3 regions of the Paenibacillus sp. KACC 21273 genome follow, and region 2 is predicted to be linked to each of the others. Evidence: riboswitches for the same ligand, from Rfam matches in the RefSeq annotation. Region 2 holds a riboswitch; each other region holds the start of a gene.
The links. Region 2 has a riboswitch for S-adenosylmethionine ahead of PQ460_RS04945 (methionine ABC transporter ATP-binding protein). Riboswitches for the same ligand answer to the same signal wherever they lie in the genome.
Positions count from the first base shown of each region.

Region 1: linked by a shared signal. The riboswitch ahead of metA (homoserine O-acetyltransferase MetA) and the one ahead of PQ460_RS04945 (methionine ABC transporter ATP-binding protein) in region 2 are both predicted to bind S-adenosylmethionine.
Region 3: linked by a shared signal. The riboswitch ahead of PQ460_RS07270 (2-hydroxyacid dehydrogenase) and the one ahead of PQ460_RS04945 (methionine ABC transporter ATP-binding protein) in region 2 are both predicted to bind S-adenosylmethionine.

Region 1 covers NZ_CP117876.1:3,870,336-3,876,328, reverse strand. The annotation lists gene PQ460_RS16995 (HAD-IA family hydrolase) at 1-964, shown strand, start outside; gene corA (magnesium/cobalt transporter CorA) at 1,201-2,136, opposite strand; SAM riboswitch class I at 2,602-2,735, shown strand; gene metA (homoserine O-acetyltransferase MetA) at 2,873-3,814, shown strand; gene PQ460_RS16980 (aminotransferase class I/II-fold pyridoxal phosphate-dependent enzyme) at 3,862-5,052, shown strand; gene PQ460_RS16975 (trans-sulfuration enzyme family protein) at 5,059-5,993, shown strand, end outside.
Region 2 covers NZ_CP117876.1:1,059,246-1,065,238, forward strand. The annotation lists gene PQ460_RS04930 (putative polysaccharide biosynthesis protein) at 1-445, shown strand, start outside; gene PQ460_RS04935 (thioredoxin family protein) at 459-815, shown strand; gene PQ460_RS04940 (COX15/CtaA family protein) at 1,037-2,002, shown strand; SAM riboswitch class I at 2,182-2,330, shown strand; gene PQ460_RS04945 (methionine ABC transporter ATP-binding protein) at 2,514-3,530, shown strand; gene PQ460_RS04950 (methionine ABC transporter permease) at 3,530-4,198, shown strand; gene PQ460_RS04955 (MetQ/NlpA family ABC transporter substrate-binding protein) at 4,332-5,165, shown strand; gene PQ460_RS04960 (hypothetical protein) at 5,294-5,800, opposite strand; gene ybaK (Cys-tRNA(Pro) deacylase) at 5,955-5,993, opposite strand, start outside.
Region 3 covers NZ_CP117876.1:1,576,647-1,582,639, forward strand. The annotation lists gene PQ460_RS07260 (LacI family DNA-binding transcriptional regulator) at 1-687, shown strand, start outside; gene PQ460_RS07265 (molybdopterin oxidoreductase family protein) at 714-2,765, opposite strand; SAM riboswitch class I at 2,991-3,082, shown strand; gene PQ460_RS07270 (2-hydroxyacid dehydrogenase) at 3,327-4,355, shown strand; gene PQ460_RS07275 (FGGY-family carbohydrate kinase) at 4,327-5,814, shown strand; gene PQ460_RS07280 (MFS transporter) at 5,857-5,993, shown strand, end outside.

The DNA.
Region 1 (5,993 bases), 2.5 Mb from region 2:
TCTGGCATTTTATTTGCTAGGTGAGAAATTTACCAAGCTAGAAAAAGTCAAAAACTATGCCTATTATGAGCCATTAACAACACATGATTCTTCGTTGTCAGCAGCGATTCATGCGATTATTGCAGCAGAGCTTGGTAATATGGATCATGCGTATAACTTCTTTATCGAATCGGCACGTATGGATCTGGATGATATTCATGGTAATGTCAAAGACGGTATCCATGCTGCATCAATGGCAGGTAGCTGGTTAACGATTATTGGTGGATTTGCAGGTATGCGTCAATATGACGGTCGATTACACTTTGAACCGAAATTACCGCCAAGCTGGACAGAGTACTCGTTCCGGGTACAATTTCAAGATCGCCTTGTCAATGTAAATGTAGAAGGCAACAAAACAACATACAGTCTTGTTCGCGGAGAACCGTTAACGATAGAACATTATGGACAAGAATATGTAGTTGCAATGACACAGCCACTTGAAGCAAACAATCGTGATCTGTGTGCAATAGTATTCGGCTTGGAAGGTGTAGTTATTCCGGTTATTGATGAAGAATCAGAAACGATTGAATCCGCAGAATTGTTGCCAGGTGTAGAAGATTTACTACAACATTTTGCCGATCATAATATCGCTGTTGTTTTGGCATCTCACCGTAGTGATGCAGAAGAAGTGGTAGAAAAATTGGGAGTACGACAATATTTCAACCGCATCATTACATCAGATGATGTAGAGTTCAGTAAGCCTGATCCTGAAATATTTATCAAAGCAGCTAACGCAGTCAATATTCATCCTTATCACACGATGGTTATTGAAGATTCTACCGAATCGATCCAATCTGCCCGTCAAATCGGGATGAAAACGATCGCTGTAAGTTCACTAACCCGAATCGATAGTGCACACTTTACAGTACCCGGCTTAGATGGACTAAACCTAGAAACCATGATCCGCTGGATGCAACTTCCTTGATTAAGCGCTTGGCACCATAAGCGCGACCAGTGAAATAAAAAAATGATTTTTGCATCAGCAAAATATCTTACATTAAGCGCTTGGCACCACAAGCGCGACCCGTAAAATAAGAAAGTGATTTTTGCTTAGCAAAATATCTTACCATCAGCGCTTGGCAGTATAAGCGCGACCAAGTGAAATCAAAAAAGCTGTCCTTGTTCATCAATTGACGATGAATAAGGGCAGCTTTAATCTTTTCAGATCCAATCTTTTTTGCGGAAAGTGAAAAACATAGTCAAACCTAGCGTAATCATAATCCCGATTACCAGTGGATAACCGAAACGCCAATGCAATTCAGGCATATCTTCAAAGTTCATTCCATAAATACCTGTAATTACAGTCAACGGCATAAATATCGTTGTGATCGCTGTAAATACACGCATGATTTCATTCGCACGATTAGAGATACTGGACTGATAAGCTTCTCGTAAGTTACCCATCAGATCGCGGAATGTATCAAACATCTCAGATACTTTTACCGCATTCTCGTACACGTCACTGAAATATTTTTGCAATTGATCATCGATCAAACGGAGGTCTTTTTTATTCAATGTATTGATGACTTCACGCTGAGGTCCCAATACACGTTTGAGCCACAAAATTTCGCCACGCAAACCGATAATTTCGTTCAAATGCGATTTTTTGGTATGCATCAATATATTTTCTTCCAGTAGTTCGATCTGATCTTCGATCCGGTCACCGACAGCGAAGTAATTATCAACGACAAGGTCAATTAACAAATACATGAATTTATCAGCGCGACTCACTTCTTCTTCCCATAAAATCGGTTTGAGAACACGCAATTCATTAATTTTCTGCTTGGTCACTGTAATAATATAATGCCGTCCTAGAAAAATATTCAAGGCGCGCAAAAAAATCTCTTCGTTATCAAAACGAATACTGTTGACTACAATAAAATAATGACTTTCATAAATTTCGATCTTAGGACGCTGTTCTTCCTCACTCAAACAATCTTCTACAGCCAGATCATGAAGCATAAAAAGTGGTTGTAATTCGATCAAATCTTCCAAATCTGCGTCGATCCAATAAAATCCTTCTTCAGGTGCTACCAGTGTGTCGGTAATATTTTCTACTGGAGTAAATGCTCCAGCATTGACGTGCCGAACTTTCATTGTGTTCTACTCCTTTATTATGAAATGAGCAGGGAAAGAAGCGGCAACCGCACACTTGTTTACAAAGCTTCGCTATAATTTATGAAAAACGGAGAAGATTTTTCAATAATGGCGCGTTACTCCAGTGCCCTATGGTTGTCGTTTGTTTCCTGCAATTTGTCCATCCGTCCTGCTGCCAACTGGGCCTCGGGTCGCCTTCCATTTTGAAATTCACCTCTTTGTGATTTAGATATTTATGAAAACTATGAAAAAACGTCAAATACTTGTTAAGTATACCGTGGTCGTGGAAGCCTTTCAAGCTTAAATAAGAAACCTCTTTTGAAATCAACCAATATAGTTACCAACAACTTATTTATCGGTTCAATCTAATACATTTTTCACAGCACTTGACGGCAGACCGTAGAATAGTATAAATTATGGTATAAGAAAAGTATCAAAACATGTTATTTTAAATTGAATAAGCAAATCTTATCAAGAGCAGGTGGAGGGACTAGCCCGATGAAACCCGGCAACCGGCGGTATAACCGCACGGTGCTAATTCTTGCAGAGATATAAGTTGATGTATCATTCTAGACTTAATATCTGCTGACAGATGAGAGAGGCGTCTATTATATACGCGAACATATCGCAAATGACCTTTCTCAAGTATCAGGAGAAAGGTCATTTTTGTATATACTTATAATGAACCTTTCTCCTGAAATGATAAGAAATACACACATCCAAGGAGTGAACGAACATGCCAATTAAGATTCCGGATAGCTTACCTGCCAAAGAAGTATTAACTGGAGAAAATATTTTCGTAATGGATGATAGCCAAGCATTTCAACAGGATATTCGTCCATTGCGAATTGCTATATTGAACTTGATGCCTACTAAAGAAACAACCGAAACGCAGTTACTACGCTTACTCGGAAATAGCCCGCTTCAAATTGATATCTATTTGCTACATGCACAATCCCATACTTCCAAAAATACATCGACTGAATATTTGAACTTATTTTATAAAACATTTGAAGAAGTCAAACATCTGCGCTTTGATGGTCTGGTTGTGACAGGCGCTCCTGTAGAAACAATGGACTTTGAAGATGTGAACTATTGGGAAGAGATTCAAGGGATTTTTGATTGGAGTAAAAAGAATGTCACTTCAACCATGCATATCTGTTGGGCTTCACAAGCAGGGCTTTACCATCATTTCGGTGTTCCCAAAGTCGATTTGCCTGAAAAGTGTTTTGGTGTATTCCCACATACATTAAATAAAGAAAATGTAAAATTGTTACGAGGATTTGATGAGTTGTACTTTGCGCCTCATTCCCGTCATACCGAAGTACGTCATGAAGATATTGCCAAGATTCCTGAACTGGAAATTTTATCAGAATCGGAAGAAGCAGGAGTATATCTAGCCGCTACCAAAGATGGCAGTCAGATTTTTGTAACAGGGCATTCTGAATATGATCCATTGTCACTGAAATGGGAATATGAACGTGATATCGCTAAAGGAATGGATGTCGCACCGCCCAAAAATTATTTTCCTAATAATGATCCATCGCGCACACCACCTTCTACATGGCGTGCTCATGCCAACTTATTATTTTCCAACTGGCTAAACTATTATGTATACCAAGAAACACCATATGATTTGGAAAGTGCCAAAGCTGAAGCAGGTAATTACTGTATCTAATTTGAGATCAACCCAATCGATTGTTATTTCAGAGGAGGAATTATAGTATGACGGATCATCATTCAAGCGAACGAACTCTTAACATTGAAAGCAAATTGGCACAGATCGGTTCGATTAATGAACCGGTAACAGGGGCAGTTAATTTTCCGATTTATCAATCAACTGCCTTCCGTCATCCCGCTCTTGGTAAAAGTACAGGCTTTGATTATATTCGTACAACCAATCCAACTCGCGCTGTACTAGAACAAGCGGCGGCAGCATTAGAATCAGCAGATGCAGGATTTGCCTGTAGTTCCGGTATGGCTGCTTTACAGACCATTTTTGCGCTTTTCGGTCAGGGAGATCATCTGATCGTATCGCTTGATCTGTATGGTGGCACATACCGTCTGTTGGAGCGTATTTTATCCAAATTTGGAGTAACTGCTTCTTATGTAGATACCAATGATCTAGAAGCGTTAGAAAAAATAGTTCAACCAAATACCAAAGCTGTATTTATCGAGACGCCAACTAATCCGTTAATGATGGTTACCGATATCAAAGCTGTAGCTACTTGGGCAAAAAGCCATCAGTTGCTGACGATTGTTGATAATACGCTGTTGACTCCTTTTTTCCAGCGTCCGATCGAACTGGGAGCAGATATTGTGATTCACAGTGCTACCAAATATCTAGGTGGACATAATGATGTGTTAGCAGGATTGATTATGACCAAAGGGGAAGAATTATCCGCTGAAATGGCTTTTCTGCACAATTCTATCGGAGCCGTATTGTCCCCAACCGATTCGTATCAATTAATGCGTGGAATGAAAACATTGGCATTGCGGATGGAGCGTCATGAATATAATGCTACAGCAATGGCGAAGCATTTAGTAGATCATCCGCAGATTGCAGAAGTGTTCTATCCTGCACTACCGGATCATCCGGGATATGATGTCCAAAATCGCCAATCTAGCGGAAATACAGGTATCTTTTCGTTTAAAGTGAAAGATGCGCGTTATATTGAACCGATTTTGCGTAGTATTCAATTGATTGCTTTTGCTGAAAGTCTAGGTGGCGTTGAATCGTTAATGACGTACCCAACGGTACAGACACATGCAGATATTCCAACTGAAATTCGTGAAGCGATTGGTGTGGATGATCGTCTATTGCGCTTTTCTGTAGGGATTGAGCATATTGATGATCTGATCGCTGATCTTGATCAAGCGCTGGAAGTAGCACGCCTTGAAGTAGAAGGAGCGTGATCGATAATGACTTATTCTTCAGATCGTCAAGCTTCACGCAAAATAGATACCAAACTGATTCACTTTGGTGCTGAAATCGACAAAACAACAGGTGCATCCAGTGTGCCGATCTATCAAGCGTCTACTTTTCATCAAGAAGATATCTCGAATCCACCACTTCATGATTATAGTCGTTCAGGCAATCCAACCCGTCAAGCGTTAGAAGATTATATTGCTTTGTTAGAAGGCGGAGCTTCAGGATATGCTTTTGCTTCAGGAATGGCGGCGATTTCTACTGCCTTTCTGATTCTATCCGCAGGTGATCATGTGATCGTGACTGAAGATGTGTACGGTGGTACATATCGTTTTCTGACTACTGTATTGAATCGAATGAATATCGAGATTAGCTTTGTAGATATGACCGATCTGGATCAAGTGAAAAATGCGCTTCGTTCCAATACAAGAGCTGTCTATATGGAGACACCATCGAATCCAACGCTCAAAATTACAGATATCGGCGCAGTGACCGCTTGGGCGAAAGAACATCATCTACTTACTATGGTAGATAATACGTTTATGACTCCTTATTATCAGCGTCCGATCGAAATGGGCGTCGATATTGTGTTGCACAGTGCGACCAAATTTCTAGGTGGACATAGTGATGTACTGGCAGGATTAGCGGTTGCACGTACCCCTGAGATTGGTGCTCAACTCAAGCATTTACAAAATGGACTGGGAACGGTACTTGGCCCTCAAGATTGCTGGTTACTTATTCGGGGAATGAAGACTCTTGCAGCTAGAATGAATCATTCTGAAAAAAGTACTGCCAAATTAGCAGACTGGCTGAGTCAACGTGATGATATTACAGCATTATATTATCCGGGATTAGCCAATCATCCAGGAGCCACCATTCATGCGGCTCAATCGTCAGGTGCAGGTTCTGTGCTTTCCTTTGATGTTGG
Region 2 (5,993 bases):
AGCGAATTTATCGATGGTACATGTCATGATCGGTATTGTGGTCAAATTAGTTGCTAGTTTTGCGTTAGCTCCGTTTATTGGAATCTACGGTATTATTGCAGGAACAGCTTTATGTTTTATCACCATTACATGGATGAATATTCGTTCATTGCGCCAAATCGTAACTTTCTCTGTATTAGGCAACCGTTGGGTCGGATTTATTGTGACTGTGGTGGTATTAGGTGGAATTGGTCTACTGCTGAACCAGGTCGGCATTCTATTAACGGCTTATATGAATGAACGGGTTGCATTTTTTATCGGTTGTTGTATGGTAGGAATAGCGATATTATTGGTATATCCTGTTATGCTTGTTCTGCTAAGAGTCGTTCGAGCGAATGAACTGGATTCTTATCCAAAAGTATTGCGTAAAGTTTTCCGTCCATTGATGCGTCTACAAAAGAATTAGGAGGAATAGCATAATGCAATTGATTAATAGTAAAGAAGATTTCACTACCGTTACTCACTCTTCGCAATTAACTGTCGCTGTGTTCAAAGCAGATTGGTGTGGAGATTGCCGATATATTGATCCATTTATGCCTGAAGTAGAAAGTCAGTATGCAGATCGTCTAACGCTTGTAGAGGTAGATGTAGAAGCAACAGGCGATGTGAGTCAAGAACAGAACATCTTGGGTATCCCTAGCTTTGTAGCTTATGCGAACGGCAAAGAATTAGTACGTTTCGTCAACAAAGCGCGCAAATCTCGCGAAGAAATCGAGCAGTTTTTGGATCGCGCTGTTGCTGTCTATGAGACATTAGCTACATCAACAGCGGAATAAAAAGAATGTATAAATAAATGCTTACTAACCACCTTTTTTATAAAGGGTGGTTTTTTTACTATGTGAAATATCATTTGTTTGTCGACACGGTTCTGCCATAATACAAGGATTGATCATTTTTTGTCACAATCCAGTGGTTCCGTCTATTTTGCAATCAGGTATACTAAAGTAGAACATAAACATTGTGTAACTATCATATAAAATAGCGGGTGATTCTCTAAATGGCAAGAAAGTTCAGAATAACAACTACACATCTAAAATGGTTGAGCTTTGTCACCTGTGTTGTTATGTTTTTAGCAACCATGGGAGGACTTGTAGTAACCAAATCAGGTTCAGGACTCGGTTGCGGAAATGAATGGCCGTTATGTCATGGCCAATTTGTACCTGCGTATACGATTTCTTCATTGATTGAGTATTCGCATCGAGCTATTAGTGCTCTGGCAGGCTTAACAGCATTATTTTCTTTTATCGGATTTATCTTTTTTAATAAGCATCGTGAGCTTAAAGTATATGCATCGTTAACATTGCTATTTGTTTTGGTACAAGCCGTTATGGGTGCATTAGCAGTTGTATTTTCACAATCTGCTCCAATCATGGCACTACATTTCGGATTTGCAATGATCGCTTTTGCTAGTTCGTCGATGATGGCGCTTGGTGCAAGGCGGATGGATCAGCAAAAAGGTGATTTGCCAATTCCAGATGAACCACCGGTGAGTAAAGGAATGCGTAATCTAACATGGTTCGCAACTATCTACACATACATGGTGGTATATACAGGAGCCTTTGTCACACATACCGATTCTAGAGGTGGGTGTTCTGGCGTATTACTATGTAATGGTTCTATCTTACCTGAATTATCCGGTGGGGTAGCGGTAGCATTTTTCCATCGCGTAGCCGCTTATAGTCTGTTAATCGTTATTGCAGTGCTAGCACATTATGCCTACCGTCGTCATCCGTATAATCCAGGTATTCGTAAGCTTGGAGTGACTGCGATCGTATTTATCATCATGCAGATTCTAAGTGGTATGTTGAATATTGTAACAATGAAAATACCAGAGTGGTATTTCTTCTCCAGTATGTTGCATACGTTGTTGATTCAGATTTTGTTCGGTGTGTTATGTTATATGAGTGTGCGTGTATGGCAATTAAGTCGTGGTACACGTGGCAAATTAGGGCAAAATGTATAACCGTATGATCTATTTAGACAGCAATAAAAAGTGAATATACATCCAATAGATTACGTCAGATGAACAATTGATGAAAAATTTCTAATTTCCTTAGGAAATATTCATTTTTGCTTTGACAAAGAGTGTGAAGTTCACTATACTGAGAAAAGATTTTCATTTTCATTCGAATTTTTCATATTTTCTTATCGAGAGTGGTGGAGGGACTGGCCCGATGAAACCCGGCAACCGATTTTGGAATAGCTATTACGTAGTTTTCCAAAATGTCATGGTGCTAATTCCTTCAAAATGGCGTGTGCAATTGGTACATGGCGATTTTGGCAGATGAGAAGGAAGTATCTCTAATAATAGAGAACCCTTTTCTGCGAAAGGGTTCTTTTTTTGTATAAAGAAGAGAGAAGTGAATACCGACATATATGATAGCGAGAATATATCCGACTTATTCGATGGTTTATATATGATTAATGTAATATGAATGCAGGAATGAAGAAGTACAAGGAAGGAGCACCTATCTGTGATTGAATTAAAAAGTATTACTAAAACGTATGGTAAAGGGAAAAATCTAAGCCCTGCGTTAAGCGGTATAGATTTGAAAATAGACAAAGGCGAGATTTTCGGCGTTATCGGTCACTCCGGTGCAGGTAAAAGTACATTGATTCGATGTATTAATTTACTAGAACGTCCAACCTCTGGTGAAGTCTGGATCGATGGTGTGGAAATGACCAAGCTGAACAAAGCGCGCTTACAAGCAAGACGACGCAAAATAGGTATGATTTTTCAACACTTCAATCTATTATCTTCAGCGACAGTATATGAGAATATCGCTTTTCCTTTGCGCTTAGTCAAAACACCGGAACGCAACATCAAAGAAAAAGTGAAAGAATTGCTCGCTCTAGTTGGACTGGAACAACATGCCAATAAATATCCTGCTCAATTATCAGGTGGACAAAAGCAGCGTGTCGGTATTGCTCGGTCACTAGCTAGCGACCCTGATGTATTGCTTTGTGATGAAGCGACATCTGCTCTTGATCCTCAGACTACAAATTCGATTTTAAAATTGCTGGTCGATATCAATGAGCGCTTTAATTTAACAATCATCTTAATCACTCATGAAATGCATGTCATTCAGAGCATTTGTGATAAAGTAGCTGTTATTCATCGGGGCGGTATTGTAGAACAAGGGCCTGTAACAAATGTCTTTTTGAAGCCACAGCATGAAGTGACACGTGATTTTATTTTAAATGAGTCTAATAATGCTGAATTACTAATTACTTCGTGGACAGCACCAAATGTTCCTAATTCATTGACTGTCAAAGTGTCTTTCTTGGGAGATAAAACGTATGAATCGATCCTTTCGCAAACGGTACGTCAAACTGGAGTCGATTTTGCTATTTTGCAAGGAACGATTTCAACGTTAAAAAATGTACCTTATGGACAGTTGATTGTTCGCTTTGAAGGAACAGAAGGAGACATTAAGCGTACACTCGATGGATTGACCGCTGAAGGTCTCGATGTGGAGGTGATCAACTGATGGGTGAATTGGATTTCTCACAAATTGATTGGAATGAATTTGGTACAGCGACCTTAGATACACTCAAAATGGTAGGCGCTTCTGGATTATTTACATTAATTCTAGGATTGCCATTAGGCATTTTGTTATTTATTACAGGGCGTTCTACTGTAGCATGGGTGCGTTATTTCTATGCAGTCATCGCGTTTATCGTTAATATTTTGCGTTCGGTTCCATTTATTATACTGATTGTGGCGATCTTACCATTAACGCAAATTCTAGTAGGAACAACGATTGGTGTACTTGGAACGATCCCACCATTAGTTATTGCTGCCGCACCGTTTTTTGCTAGATTGGTCGAAACTGCACTTCGTGAAGTCGATCGTGGTGTGATTGAAGCAGCGAATGCGATGGGAGCTTCGTTGTGGCAGATTATAACGCGCGTACTTGTACGTGAAGCAATGCCAGGGCTATTAGCAGGGTTAACCGTTACTGTTGTTGCGCTAGTCTCTAATACAGCGATGGCAGGGATGATTGGTGCAGGAGGACTTGGAACACTTGCAATCAACTATGGTTATTATCGCTATGATACAGCGATTATGCTAGTGGCTGTAGTCATTATGGTTATTATTGTTCAAATTCTACAAATGCTTGGTGATCGTCTAGTGGTTCATTTTTCTAGAAGATAATCGGTAATACAAAAGAGATTGAACACAGAGTAGTTATTCTGCTGAATATTTATATGATAATAGATAATCACGAATATTCAGCATTTGTATCATATACGTATACCAATCCAAAACCAATAAAGGGGTAAAGAAGATGAAAAAATGGACTTTGATTTTGCTAAGTATTATGTTGGTTGCTATCGTATCTGCTTGCGGTAACAAAGCAGCAGACAACACAGCAGCAACAGGAACAACAGAAGGCGGAGCAGAAACCGTAACGTTGAAAGTAGGCGCAACAGCTGTACCTCACGCTGAAATCTTAAAACATATTCAACCTGCACTTGCTAAAGAAGGCGTAAATTTACAAGTTGTCGAATTTACAGATTATATTCAACCTAACGTTCAATTGAACGGCAAACAGTTAGATGCAAACTACTTCCAAACATTGCCTTACCTTGAAGAGCAAAACAAATCTCGTGGTATGACTTTAAAAGCTGTACAACCTGTACACATCGAGCCTTTCGGTGCATATTCTACAAAATATAAATCAATCGATGAGTTACCAGACGGTGCAAATATTGCGATTCCAAACGAAGTATCTAACGGAGCACGCGCTTTGATTTTGCTTGCTAACAATGGATTGATTGAATTGAAAGACAAAACAAATATTACTTCTTCTGTAAAAGATATTACAGCTAATCCTAAAAACTTTAAATTTACACCGATGGATGCAGCTTTTATCACTAGACAATTGGGTCAAGTAGATATGGGTATGATCAACATGAACTATGTATTAGAAGCTAAAATCGATCCTAAATCGGCATTGTTGACTGAAACAAGTAGCGCACCATATGCTAACTATTTAGTTACTCGTGAAGACAACCAAAATGATGCAGCTATCGAAAAATTGAAAAAAGCTTTAACATCTGATGATGTTAAAAAATTCATTGAAGATACGTACAATGGTGCTGTAATCCCAGCATTTTAATTAAAATATACAAATAAAAATAAGGTTATAGCTAAAGTTATGATTTGTGATCAAATACAAATGATAACGGGCTATAACCTTATTTTTTTATCTAGTATTTCGCTGATCGATGGATCGATCGTTACATCCTAATCATTTACAACACTTGCTTGTACTTTTAATTTTCCTGTAGATCCATCGGTAGTTACCGCAAAGATATTCCACAGCCCCCACGAAGCTTGTCTATATACATCATATAAAGGTAAATTCCATTGTTGTTGCTGACCAGGTGCTAAGCTAGATTTCATAAGATTTCTGGTATCATCAGGAAAGTTAATTTCGTAATCGATTGTTTGCTTGCCTGTATTTTTTAAGATCAATTTTATATCTACATGATTTTGATATGTAAAAGGAATATTAGCTTGACCTCCAGAGAGTATAAATGTCTGTTGTGGTAACCCTTTAACTTTTGAAGTAAAACGGGTCTGTTGATAGGTTACTAGGTTGTCTATCTGTGTGTGCGTTAGAGTAGAACGATTCACAGAATGGTGTAACACATGATGGCTAGTTGCGGTATCTGCAAATACAGAACTAGAAGTAGCTAACGATATAGATAAAACTAAAGGTACATATAATAACTTTTTGAGGCTTTTCATTATTAAAGTTTCCTTTCTGTTTAGCTAGACCATGTAATGATTATAACGTGTTATGTAAGCTCCTTTTTTGATATACACCGATGTTATTTGGCTTTATGATGCCATTAAAATAGGAGGATAAATGATCAAACATTATATAAAATATGCAAACTATTTACTGATGAACCAATGGAGTAAAATTCGCCTGAGTTAC
Region 3 (5,993 bases), 520 kb from region 2:
TCGTATAATCCAGATCAAGAACGAGAATATCTACATATGCTCAGTACAAGACAGGTAGATGGAGTTATTGCATGTTCACGCGTATTACCATGGGCAGAATTACAATCATACAGTGATTCAGGGCCGATCGTTGTCTGCGAATATACAGAAGAATCCAATCTATCGGCTGTATATACCGATCATTATGGAGCTTTTTGTAGCGGAATTCAGTATTTATTAGATCGTGGGTATACTCGTATCGGTTATTGTATTGGTCGCAAAACAAGTGCAAGCAGTCAGGAGCGATTTCGTGCATACCAAAATACACTCCATGCCGCAGGGCTTGAAGTGTATCAGGAGTGGATTTTTCCAGATTGTATCCATATGAGTGATGGTGAACAGATTGCCAAGCGGATTGCGACTATGGAGTCACCTCCGTCTGCGTTAATTGTAACAGGGGATGAAGCCGCCGCAGGTGTTATGTTAGGCGCACGTCAATATGGATTGCGTATTCCTGAGCAGTTAGCAATTATAGGGTATGATAACCAACCGATCTCTGCCGGATTACAACTCACTACGATCGATCAGAATTTACAAGAAATCGGCAGACAAGCGTTTTCTTTATTTTATGAACGTAGTCTTGATACTACTATCATGCCCGTCAAGCGACAGATTCCTTATACATTAATCGAACGCCATAGTGTGTGAAGTGAACGATTATTGGATAAAAGGAGTTAACTTGATTTTTTGATTACATCGACACGACCGGAGAAGAAGGTTGCACCGCCACCCATATCAGCCAAGCGATCTGACGTGAGTGCATTAACTAGATGGGTAGCTTGCTGATTGTCAGTGTCTGCCCATAGCCCCTGGCTGACGACAACGCCTGGCAATACATGTTCACCTACAGTAGCAAGCAGTTCACAAGACCCTCGTTCATTCCATACGGTTACCCAGTCGCCATCTTCAATACCAGCATTTTGTGCATCGATTGTATTCATAAACAGCTTCGGTGTTTTTTCAAGACCGATATGTTTGGCATTATTGGAAAAGGTTGAATTCAAAAAGTTATGATTCGGTCCCGGTACAAAAATATAAGGATGCGTTCCTTGTTCTCGAAGTGGTGTATAGGTTGGTAATGGCGGTAATCCATCACGCTCCATATCGGCTGAATATAGTTCAATTTTGCCACTTGGTGTAGGCAGACGATCCGGGAAAATATATTGTCGATCTGCTTTGACATATTGATGCTGAACTAATGAATCATACGTAATATTTTTCAGTGCCGGATTAGCAGGATGATCCAGCGCTTGCCGAATTAACTGTTCATCACTATCTTGTAATGCTTGATCTTCATAGCCCATTGCCTTAGCAAGCAAACGAAATACTTCGGTATTGGATTTGCTTTCACCATATGGAGCAACAACTGGTTGTTGAATCTGCATATAATGATGCCAGTACGAAGCATAGAAATCGGTATTTTCAAAAGCAGATGTTGCTGGCAAAACGATATCTGCATATTTAGCTGTTTCAGTTAAAAAGAGATCGTGCACAACAGTAAACAAATCGTCTCGTGCTAATCCTTGTCTGACAAGCGTAGCTTCTGGAGTCACAACTGCTGGATTAGAATTGTACACATATAGCGATTGCACAGGTTCAGACTCCTCTAATAATACCCGTCCCAATTGATTCATATTAAAAGAACGAGTGTTGCGATTAGCCAATAAGTCTGGACGTTGTAACGCATTTTCATTAAATGTTAGCTGGAACGTATTAGACTTAATAGCACCGCCACCGCGTACTAACCATTGTCCTGTGATAGCAGGTAGGCAAGCAATCGTACGTACATTCATACCGCCGTTATCATGATGTTGTAGACCATTTCCGATACGAATCAGAGCAGGGCTAGCATTGCCATACATACGAGCTAATTGATATAGATCATCGACAGGTACGCCTGTAATTGTGGATACAGTGGCAGGGTCGTATTGCTTTACATGCTCACGCAATTGTTCGTGCCCTACTGTATATTGCTTCATAAAATCCTCATTCACTTTATCTTCAGCAAATAAAATATGCATCATCCCTAAAGCGAGTGCGCTATCTGTTCCTGGCAAAATCGGAATAAACCAATCTGCAGATCGTCCAGTTTGATTTTTATGCACATCGATCACAATAACTTTAGCGCCTTTTTTGCGAGCTTGCTGCGCTAAAGTCACTTGATGCATATTAGTGCTAACTGCATTAATACCCCAGAAAATAAATAACTGTGTATCTACCGTATCTTCAGGATCGGTACCAATACTGCCACCCATTGTATATTTATAACCTGCTGAACCAGCGGCTGTGCAAATGGTACGCTCTAAAAGACTCGCCCCCATCCGGTGGAAAAAGCGGCGATCCATCCCTTCTGCGGATAGATTGCCCATATTGCCATAGAAGCTATACGGGAGAATACTTTCAGGGCCAGAAGTGGATATTAATGTTTTCCATTTGGAAGTAATTGTAGTAATCGCTTCTTCCCATGAAATAGGTTCAAAAAGACCTTCTCCTTTTGCTCCAATCCGCTTGAGTGGAGTAGTTAGACGCTTGGTATCATAGATACGTTCTGTCATATTACGAACTTTGTTACAGATGTTCCCTTTGGTAACAGGATGATTAGGATCTCCAGCAATTTTGATGATTTTACCTTTTTCTTTATGAACAAGCAGTCCGCACTGATCAGGACAATCGAGCGAGCAGACTGAAGGAAATACTCCATCTTGTTGATCAACATAACTAGACATACATCATGCTCCTTTCGTAATACCCATACCTTAATAATGGCAGAAATAGACTTTGAATACGTTATAAACTATCATAAATCAAATTTTAGATTTAATGTTGACTTTTTTACTAGGTTTAATTAGAATAAAGAAAATTATTTCGAATTCGACAAATTTAGATGTTTTATACCTTATCGTGTCTGATATCGATTTGCAAGTTTTTTTCGACAACTACATACATTAGATTTTCTATCCAGAGAGGTGGAGGGACTGGCCCTACGAAACCTCGGCAAAAACGTGCCAATTCCAGCAAGCTTGAATCGCTTGGGAGATAGGAAAGCAGGATGAATTATTGCATTATTTTATTCGTATGATTTGAATATTATAATGAATAGATAGCGAACCTCTTTCCTTGATGTGGGAAAGAGGTTTTTTGTATATTGTCGTTGACTCAGTTGATTATATTGTCAAATAATGACGTTATTAGTAGCAAACCAAGAACTCACTATATCAAGTCACTTTCTTACTTTAAAGCTTCACTTAAATAACACTGCACCTAAGTGTACCAAAGGAGATTGAATAATGAAAATATTAATTACCGCCCCTTATCATGAGCAAGGTCGTCAACAACTAGCAGATACGTTTGGAGAAGTCATTTACCGTTGCTGGAAAGATCATGGGCAAGCTTATCAAGAAGAGGAATTAATCTCTTTATTACAAGCAACCGGAGCAAACGCCATTATTGCAGAATTAGATCAAATTACTGAAAAGGTAATTAAAGCTGTACCTCAATTGCAATTTATCGGTGTCTGTCGAGGAACTCCTTCTAATGTAGATGTACCTGTGGCTACAGATCGTCGTATTCCTGTTTTCTATACGCCAGCACGTAATGCACAAGCTGTAGCTGAAATGGTAGTTGGTAGTCTAATTACCTTTTTACGCAGTATTATTTCATCCAGTCAATGGCTAGAAGCAGGAGAATGGCAAAGTGGTAGCTTAACTGCTTATCTCAAGTTTAAAGGTAATGAACTGGCTGGCAAAACAGTCGGTATGGTTGGTTTTGGAGCTGTAGCCCAGCGTACAGCAGGCATACTACGTAGCTTCCCTTGTGATATTCGTTATTACGATCCCTATGTAACCAGCCCTGACCCGCGTGATCAAAAAGTATCGTTAGCCGAGTTATTTGCTACAAGCGATATTGTATCGATTCATTTACCTGTAACCGAAGATACCAAAGGATTAATAGGTACAGAATTATTGCAATCAATGAAAAAAGACGCCATTTTTGTGAATACTGCCCGTTCTGTAGTGGTAGATCATCATGCACTGGTTGAACAATTACAACAAAATCAGATTCGTGGAGCGATTATCGATGTGTTTGATCAAGAACCGCCACTTCCTAAAGATTATGAACTGATTTCATTGCCAAATGTTTTAGCAATTCCACATTTAGCAGGTGCCACTTATGAAGTTGAAGATCATCATGTAGAAATTATGAATACAGCACTCATAGAGTGGTTTGAGTATCATAATACCGCAGTGAAAGTACTTTATAATAAAGCGATTTTGGAGGATATTAACGATGACACAACAAGCCTATCTAGTCTTTGATATCGGTACCGGTAATGCTCGCGTAGCTGTTGTCGATATCAATGGTAACGTATTGTCGATTGAGCGAGCTGATATTTTGTATCACAATGACAATCAGTATCCGGATGCACGCCATTTTATACCGGAAGTACTGTGGGAACAGATTGCAGGGCTTGCTAAAGTAGCACTATCTAACGTTCCTGATATTCAGATTATCGCTGTCACTTCAACGAGTCAGCGTCAAGGTATCGTACTGATTGATGAAGCAGGTGAATCTTATCTAGGATTACCGAATATTGATAATCGGGGACGAGAGTGGGAAGAACACTATAGCGACCAAACTTCTATTTATCCGATCACAGGCAGAACACCGTCTGCTTTATTTTCAGCAATGAAATTAGTCGGATTACGGGAGCGTCATTCTCAGCAGTATCAACGATTGAATCGTTTTACCAGTATTAGCGATTGGGTAACGTATGCGCTTAGTGGTGTGTTAAGTTACGAGCCGTCTCAAGCATGTGAGACTCTTCTCTATAATGTAGAGCATAGTGATTGGTCTACAGAAATGTGTCACACCTTTGGCATTGCACCAATAGTGTTGCCTTCATTAATACCTTCAGGTAGCGTGCTAGGGACATTAACATCGGGTACAGCAGCAGAATTGAACTTGCCTGTAGATACACCTGTTATCGTAGGTGGCGGGGATACGCAGTTGGCTATCCATAGTACAAGTGCAGGAGCAGAAGATATTGTTATTGTATCCGGTACAACTACACCTATCGCTAAGATTACAGATACATTTACAACAGATAAATCAGCAAAAGCATGGATTAATGCGTATACAACACCACATCAATTTTTGATCGAAACGAATCCAGGTATCACCGGTCTGAACTATCAGAAATTGCAATCTATTTTCTATCCCAATGAAGGATACGCCATGATGGAGCAAGAGATGAATGAACTGGAAGAAAGTCAATGTGTAGCAGCATTAGGTTCTTATTTATCTTCTGCCAAAAATGCGCGGGTACGTGGCGGATTTCTATTCGATGCTCCGCTGTCAGATCAATTAAGCCGGGCTCATTTTGTCAGATCAGCATTACACGAGATTGCTTTTTCTATCAAAGTGAATTTCGATCAATTGGCACAGGTGGTCTTGCTGGATCGTCCGTATATTTGGGCATGTGGAGGAGGACTACAGAGCCGTACACTTATTCAAAGTATTGCTGATCTATTAGGTAAAGAAATCCGTATCCGCACAGGATTTGAACATGCTTCGATTGTAGGAGCAGCTTATATCTGTAATGAAGCTTTGGATATACAGTCTACTCAGACAGAACAGATCACTACATTTCAACCACAATCTTCTGAGGCATTGCAAAAAGATTACCAACAATGGCATAAGGCGCAGCTCTTTTTTGCACAATTACAATTAGCGGAGTCTGCGACAACGACTTCTTCATCTGAAAGTAGTATTTGAGAACAGTAGCTTACCAGTAAAGTTGAAAAAGGAGTGGATGTCATGAACGTATTAGATCGTATAGGGATTCCCAAAACATTAGTATGGGGATATCTCGGAGTATTGATTTTTATGATGGGAGATGGATTAGAAGCAGGTTGGTTAAGCCCTTATCTGGTAGAACGAGGGCTTAGCGTGCA